Lichenihabitans psoromatis: one gene and its partner. The protein of the gene in region 2 interacts with the protein of the main gene of each other region in a pairwise test. Links are inferred from orthologs where the notes say so. Each region holds a gene or a part of one and is shown on either strand. Other genes may lie near its edges.

Region 1 (3,374 bases), 280 kb from region 2 along the record:
AGAGCCTCGCGAGCGGCTTGCCGATGGCCAACATTCTCTTCGCCAGCCAGCCGCATCTGGTCGGGCTCTATGTGCTGCCGCTCATGCTGTTCCATCAGGTGCAGTTGATGGCCTGCGCGGCTCTGGCCAAGCGCTACGCCGCACGGGCGGAAACCGACGATGCCGGCCAAGCGAGCGCGCAAGCCGCTCCGCTTTAATCCGGGACGCGCTGGCCGTTGGCGCGAAGCCGGGTCGAGGATGCCATCGATCGTGGTCCATGGATGAAGACCGAGGCCGGTGGGCGTTTGCCCGAAAGGCTCGGCGCCTCGTTTTCGCGCAGTCGTCCTTTCGCCATCACGGTCGCGGCGCGTCCGCGCTTGGCATTGAATGTCGAGCCGGGCCTGTCGACGATCGCGAGCGGAACGCTTGCGACAAACTCCCGCCAATGCTTCCAACGGTGCAGCTCGGGCAGGATATCGGCCCCCATGATCCACACGAATGATGTCCCAGGACATCGACGTTTCAGATAATCAACGGTCTGGACCGAATAACGCGTGCCGATCGCGGCTTCGAAACCCGTGACGTCGATACGTGGGTGGTGAGCGACGATCTTGGCGGCGGCGATGCGCCGTTCGAGGCTGGGCAAGCCCTCGGCGACCTTCAGTGGATTGCCGGGCGTGACGATCCACCAGACCCGATGCAGCCCCAACCGCTTCATAGCCGCGAGGCTCGCCAGGCGATGACCCTCATGCGGCGGATTGAACGATCCACCGAACAAGCCGATCCGCATCCCGCGCCCGGTCAGGGGAAGCACGGGAAAGCGCCAGTGTCGGTGCGGTCCGATTGTCGAGCGCGGCGCGGGCCCTTGTTTCACGGGCGCGTTTGTCCGCTCCCGCGAATGCGATAGTTGAACGACGTCAATTGTTCGACGCCGACCGGTCCCCTCGCATGCATGCGGCCCGTCGAGATCCCGATCTCGCCGCCAAATCCGAACTCGCCACCGTCGGCGAATTGGGTCGACGCATTATGGACCACGATGGCGGAATCGACCCGCGCCAGAAACGTATCGGCCGCGCCCTGGTCCTCGGTGACGATACAATCGGTGTGATGGGAGCCATAGGTCTCGATATGGTCAATCGCCGCCTCTAGCCCGTCGACCAGGCGGCAGGCGATGATCGCATCCTGATATTCGGTCCGCCAATCCTGCTCGGTGGCGGGCGTGACGCGCGGATCGATCGCGCAGGTCTCGCTATCGCCGCGGATGGCGCAGCCCGCGTCGATCAGCATGTCGAGCAATGGCTTGAGATGCGTCGCAGCAACGGCGCGATCGACCAACAAGGTTTCGGCCGCGCCGCAAACCCCGGTCCGCCGCATTTTGGAGTTGAGCACGATCGCCTTGGCGCGTTCGAGGTCGGCGGCTTTGTCGATATAAACGTGCACGAGACCTTCGAGGTGGGCGAAGACAGGCACGCGCGCTTCGCGCTCGACCCGTTCGACCAGCGTCCGACCGCCACGTGGCACGATCACGTCGATCGATCCATCGAGCCCCGACAACATCGCCCCGACGGCATCCCGGTCCCGTGTCGGCACGAGACTAATGGCTGCCTCCGGAAGACCTGCGGCGCGCAACCCCTCGACGAGACAGGCGTGAATGGCCTGGCTCGACTGAAAACTTTCCGACCCCCCGCGCAAGATGGCTGCATTGCCGGATTTCAGACAGAGCGCTCCCGCATCCGCCGTGACGTTGGGGCGGCTCTCGTAGATGACGCCGATGACGCCGAGCGGCGTTGCGACGCGCTCGATCACGAGACCGTTTGGACGGTCGAACCGTGCGAGGATGCGGCCCACAGGGTCGGGAAGGGCCGCGATGTCCGCGAGCGCTTGGGCCATGGCCTCGATCCGCTTGCCGTCGAGCTTCAAGCGATCAAGCGAGGCGGAGGTCAGGCCACGCCGCTCGGCATCCGTCATGTCGCGTGCATTGGCCAACAAAATGACCGGCTCGTTGGCGCGTATTGCGGCGGCAGCGGCAAACAGCGCCTTGGATTTTTGCTCTGCCGTCGCAAGCGCAAGGGCGCGCTGGGCGAGGCGAGCCGCCGCTCCGAGATCACGCATGATCGTGGTGGTCGCGCTCAAGGAGGCGCCGCCGCCTTCGATGACCGTAAAGGGCTCCATGATGTCCGCCTTCGATTGGGTGAGCGGTTCATGCGTCACAGGCGCAACGTTGTCCAGAGAAGCGACGCGATCAGGTGGCACGAACCGGCCGCACGGTGGTCCGAAAATCGACCCTCACCATATCCTGTGTGGCGATGCAGGCGACGACGCCGTCGACCCGGCCACCCGCAGTTCCATCAAGGAAGGTGAACCGACCCTGAAGATTCTGTGCGAACAGGCTCGAGAAGGCGAGATCTGGTCGGTCATCGAAGGTGAGGTCGACCGGATCGAAACCCGCTGCCTTCAGCTTGGTCACGAGCGCCGGTGAACAGGCTTGCACGACCCGGTCGCGCCCGAGAACGGCCTTGAGGACATGCTGCTGATTAAAGGCCAAGTCCCAAACGAGAGCCAGCACCACCAGTGCCGCGAGTGCGACCAGGCCGATCAGGGTCTTGAACATGAGCCGCACGATTGATCTTTCTACAAGTCGGTTCGTCGTCCGATGAAACGCCGCAAGGGCGAGTTGATCGGTCCCATCACGTCTTTGAATGCTTGGCGCGGGCTTTTTTATTGCGACGGCGGCATGACGAACCTATGGTCCGGCGTCAATTCCACCACCCTCGGAAGCTCCCATGGCCTTCATCGCCGACACCCTGTCCCGCGTCAAACCATCCGCCACCATTTCGGTGACGCAGAAGGCGCGCGACCTGAAAGCGCAGGGGCGTAATATCATCAGCCTGTCGGTCGGCGAGCCGGATTTCGATACGCCGGACAACATCAAGCAGGCTGCGATCGAGGCGATCCAGCGGGGCGAGACGAAATATCCGCCGGTCTCCGGCATCGTGCCGCTGCGCGAGGCGATTGCGGCCAAGTTCAAGCGCGAGAACGGCCTCGACTACAAGCCGACGCAGACCATCGTCTGCACCGGCGGTAAGCAGGTGCTGTTCAATGCCTTCCTGGCCACCCTGAACCCGGGCGACGAAGTCGTGATCCCGGCGCCATATTGGGTCAGCTATCCCGACATGGTGTTGCTGACGGGCGGCACGCCGGTCGTGGTGCAAACCACCATGGCCCATGGCTTCAAGCTGCAGGCCGAGGATCTCGAACGCGCCATCACGCCGCGCACCAAATGGGTGCTGCTGAACTCGCCGTCGAACCCGTCCGGCGCGGCCTATACGGAGGCCGAACTCAAGGCCGTCACCGACGTGTTGATGCGTTACCCCGATGTCTGGGTCTTGACCGAC
Region 2 (3,908 bases):
TCGGCTTCGGATGGGAGTCGAAAGCCGCGGTCGTCGTCGTCACGACGCTCTTCCCGATGCTGACCAACACGCTGGCCGGGCTGGCCACGACAGAGCGGCTCCAGCTCGATCTCATGCGCTCCTACGCGGCGGGTTACTGGCGCACGTTGCTGATGGTCAGGCTTCCCAACGCGCTACCGTTCATCTTCAATGCACTGAAGATCAACTCGACCTTCGCGCTGATCAGCGCCATCGTGGCGGAATTCTTCGGCACGCCAATTGCTGGCATGGGGTTTCGCATCTCGACCGAGGTGGCGCGCATGAATCTCGGGATGGTATGGGCCACCATTCTCGTAGCGGCCGTGACCGGTTCAGCACTTTACGGCGGCTTGTCTCTTCTCGAGCGAGCCGTCACCTCCTGGCACCCGTCCTATCGAGGACGATAAGGGCCACAACCTGCAGGGAAGACCGCGCATGTCGTTCAAGCGAACATCATATCTGGCCGCAGCCGCCGCGGTTCTCGGGTTGGCGGGGGAGGCCCATGCGGCCGACAAGCTCACGCTGCAATTGAAATGGGTCACGCAGGGCCAATTCGCCGGCTACTACGTCGCGCAAGACAAGGGCTTCTACAAGGATGCCGGGCTGGACGTGACGATCAAGCCGGGCGGCCCCGACATCGCGCCCGAACAGGTGATCGCGGCGGGCGGCGCGGACGTCATCGTGGATTGGATGCCGGCGGCCCTGGCGGCTCGCGAGAAGGGCGAGCCGCTCGTCAACATCGCCCAGATCTTCGAGAAATCGGCTCAGATGACGACCTGCCGCGCGGATACCGGCATCAAGACGCCGGCCGATTTCAAGGGCAAGACTATCGGGGTCTGGTTCGGCGGCAACGAATACCCGTTCCTGACCTGGATGAACAAGCTCGGCTACACATACGAGGGCGCCTCGCCAGACGTGACCTTGCTGAAGCAGGGCTTCAACGTCGACCCGCTGCTCCAGAAGCAGGCCGATTGCATCGCCACGATGGTCTATAATGAATATCATCAGATCCTCGAGTCCGGGCAGCTCAAGAAGGCCGACCTCGTGACGTTCAAGTGGCAGGATCAGGGCATCGGCATGCTCGAGGATGGCCTCTACACGACCGAGGCGGAACTGAAGGATCCGACGAAAGCCGACGCGCTCGCCCGGTTCGTCAAGGCCTCGATCAAAGGCTGGGAATATGTGGCGGCCCATCAGGATGAAACGGTCGCAATCATCCTGAAGAACGATACAACTGGCGCGCAAACCAAAGAGCACCAGACCACCATGGTGCAAGAGATCGTGCCGCTGCTGGAAGGCTCGAAGGGGGTCGGCTATCTCGACCCCGCCGATTACAAGCGCACCGTCCAGATCCTATTGGACAATAAAGTGCTGACCACCGAGCCTAAAGGCGCCTGGACCCACAAGATCTATGACGCCGCAACGAAGCCCTAAGGGGCGCCAAAACCTAGATCGAGTAATCCTCGAACGAATGTTCGTGGCGGGACGTGACGAACACCGTCTCGCCCGCCGCGAGGCGCAACTGGCGGCTCTGCTCGGCCGTCAGTTCCGCGTCGATCGTGTCGCCCGTATCGACGCGATGCAGTTCGACCCGGATCGTCGGCCCCGCAACGCCGATATGCCGGATGGTGGCCGGAAAGCCGCCACCGAGATCGGTGCGGGCGATGACCACATCATGCGGGCGCACCAGCGTCATTCCGGGCTTTACGCCCCCGTCTGACAGAGGCTTGGTGGCGACCACATCCGACGCCGCATCGGTGTCGCGCCGCGCGCCGAACAGGTTGTAGGCTCCGAGAAACTGAAAGACGAAGAGGCTCGCGGGATTGTCATAGACCTCCTGCGGGGTCGCGAATTGCTCGATCCGCCCCGACCGCATGACGGCGACCCGATCGGACACCTCCAGCGCCTCTTCCTGATCATGCGTCACGAAGATCGTGGTCACATGGATGGTCTCGTGCAAGCGCCGCAGCCAGCGACGAAGCTCCCGCCGCACTGTGGCATCGAGCGCGCCAAACGGTTCATCCAGCAGCAGCACGCGGGGTTCGACCGCGAGGGCACGCGCCAAAGCGACACGCTGGCGCTGGCCGCCCGACAATTGCGCCGGGTACCGGCCCGCCAGCGACTGCAACTGGATGAGGCCCAGCAGTTCCTCGACCTTGGCCGCAATGGCGGCGTTGGTGGGGCGCGCGCGCCAGGGCTTCGAGCGCAACCCGAAGGCGATATTCTCGAACACGGTCATGTTCTTGAACAAAGCATAGTGCTGGAACACAAAGCCGATCCGCCGGTCGCCGATGCCTTTGGCCGAAATATCCTGCCCGTCGAACAGGATCGCGCCGCTGCCGGGGTCGGCCGCCTCCATGCCGGCGATGACGCGCAGCAAGGTGGTCTTGCCCGAACCGCTCGGCCCGAGCAACGCCACCAGTTCGCCTGACTTGATCGACAGGTCGACGTTTTTCAAAACCTGCGTCGACCCAAAGGTCTTGGTGATCCCGCGGACCTCGATGCTCATCGAATCGTCTCGTTCTGCTGGGCGAGCGGCACCACCGCGCGACCGCGCGCCGCCTTGATGTCGATGACGGTCTTGATCACGAGCGTCACCACCGCCAGCAAAGCCAGCAGCGACGCCACCGTAAAGGCGGCCTGATTATCATATTCGTTCCACAGCTTCTCGATGCGAAGCGGCATCGTGTCGTTGGAATCGACGTTGCCCGACACGACCGAGACGGCGCCGAACTCACCGAAGGCCCGCGCGGTGCACAGGATGATCCCATAGAGCAAAGCCCAGCGGATATTGGGTAACGTGACGGTTCGGAAGATGCGCCAACCGCTCGCCCCGAGCGAGAGGGCGGCCAATTCCTCGTCGGAGCCTTGCGTCTGCATCAGCGGGATGACCGCTCGGGCCACGAAGGGGAACGTCACGAAGATCGACGCGAGCGCGATGGCGAGCGGCGTAAAAATGACGCCCTCATAGCTGCGCGAAAACGTGAGGGGCCAGACGTGTCCGGCAAAGCCCTGCCACGTCAGCGAGGTGGGGTCGGGCCAGGTGAAACCCGTCGCCCAGGCGCCGAACAGCCCGCTCCGCCCGAGCAGCAGCACGAAGACGAGACCGGCGATGACCGGCGAGACCGAGAACGGGAGATCGATCAGCGCCACCAATAACGCGCGGCCGCGAAAGCGAAATTTGGTGACGCACCAGGCCGCCATCAGGCCAAATACGATGTTGAGCGGGACCACGACGACCGCGATGCCGACCGACATCCTGATGGCGCCCCAGGTCTTTTCGACCTGCGCGCGTTTCATCGCCGCGCGGCGCTTGTCGAGGATCGTCTTCGGCGGGGGGCCGCCGCTCTCCGTGCCGAACGTCTGCACATAGGCGTCGACGCCCTTGCTGAACGCCTGGGTGAACACATTGGCGACCGGCAGCACGATGAAGAGCGTCAGGAACGCGATCGAAAGGGCGATCAGCGTGACGCGGACGATGCGCGGTTCCTCGATGCCGGTTTTGACCGGACCCGCCAGAGCACCCCCAAGCACCGGTGCGGCTGCCATCTAGACCAATCCTCGCACCATCAAGCGATCCTCCGTCGGCGCACCCAGGCCTCGAAGCCGTTGACGACCAGCAGGATCATCAGCGACGCCCCGAGCAGAACGACGCCGATCGCGGTCGCCTGCGCGTAATGAAAGTCATCGAGCTTCGTCACGATCTGCAACGGGGCGATCTGCGACTTGCCCGGAATGTTACCGGCGATGAAGATCACCGAGCCATATTCGCCAACGGCGCGCGCGAAGGCCAGCGAGGATCCGCTGAGCCAAGCCGGGAAGATCTCCGGAAAGATGACGCGCCGAAAGATCGTGAACGGGCTCGCCCCGAGGCTGCGGGCCGCAAGTTC

Evidence for each region. Proteins that work in one complex are often made in the same cells at the same time.
Region 1: the proteins of EY713_RS09260 (region 2) and EY713_RS07985 interact in binary tests that used the Escherichia coli proteins (3 or more experiments, as listed by UniProt). The link is inferred for Lichenihabitans psoromatis from one-to-one orthologs.

Annotation. Positions count from the first base shown.
Region 1 is NZ_CP036515.1:1,722,851-1,726,224, forward strand. What follows is about bases 1-2,921. They hold EY713_RS07985 (glutamate-5-semialdehyde dehydrogenase), read right to left. Parts: upstream 2,152-2,921; coding sequence 850-2,151; downstream 1-849. Other genes in these bases: EY713_RS07975 (bile acid:sodium symporter family protein), read left to right, coding at 1-197; EY713_RS07980 (nicotinate-nucleotide adenylyltransferase), read right to left, coding at 194-793; EY713_RS07990 (hypothetical protein), read right to left, coding at 2,222-2,599; EY713_RS07995 (pyridoxal phosphate-dependent aminotransferase), read left to right, coding at 2,763-2,921. In the rest of the region: more of EY713_RS07995, read left to right, coding at 2,922-3,374. UniProt on the Escherichia coli protein: Catalyzes the NADPH-dependent reduction of L-glutamate 5-phosphate into L-glutamate 5-semialdehyde and phosphate. The product spontaneously undergoes cyclization to form 1-pyrroline-5-carboxylate.
Region 2 is NZ_CP036515.1:1,999,239-2,003,146, reverse strand. The notes cover bases 497-3,496. They hold EY713_RS09260 (sulfate/molybdate ABC transporter ATP-binding protein), read right to left. Parts: upstream 2,528-3,496; coding sequence 1,466-2,527; downstream 497-1,465. Other genes in these bases: EY713_RS09255 (sulfate ABC transporter permease), read right to left, coding at 2,524-3,496; EY713_RS09265 (ABC transporter substrate-binding protein), read left to right, coding at 497-1,452. In the rest of the region: EY713_RS09270 (ABC transporter permease), read left to right, coding at 1-425; more of EY713_RS09265, read left to right, coding at 454-496; more of EY713_RS09255, read right to left, coding at 3,497-3,567; EY713_RS09250 (ABC transporter permease), read right to left, coding at 3,588-3,908. UniProt on the Escherichia coli protein: Part of the ABC transporter complex CysAWTP involved in sulfate/thiosulfate import. Responsible for energy coupling to the transport system.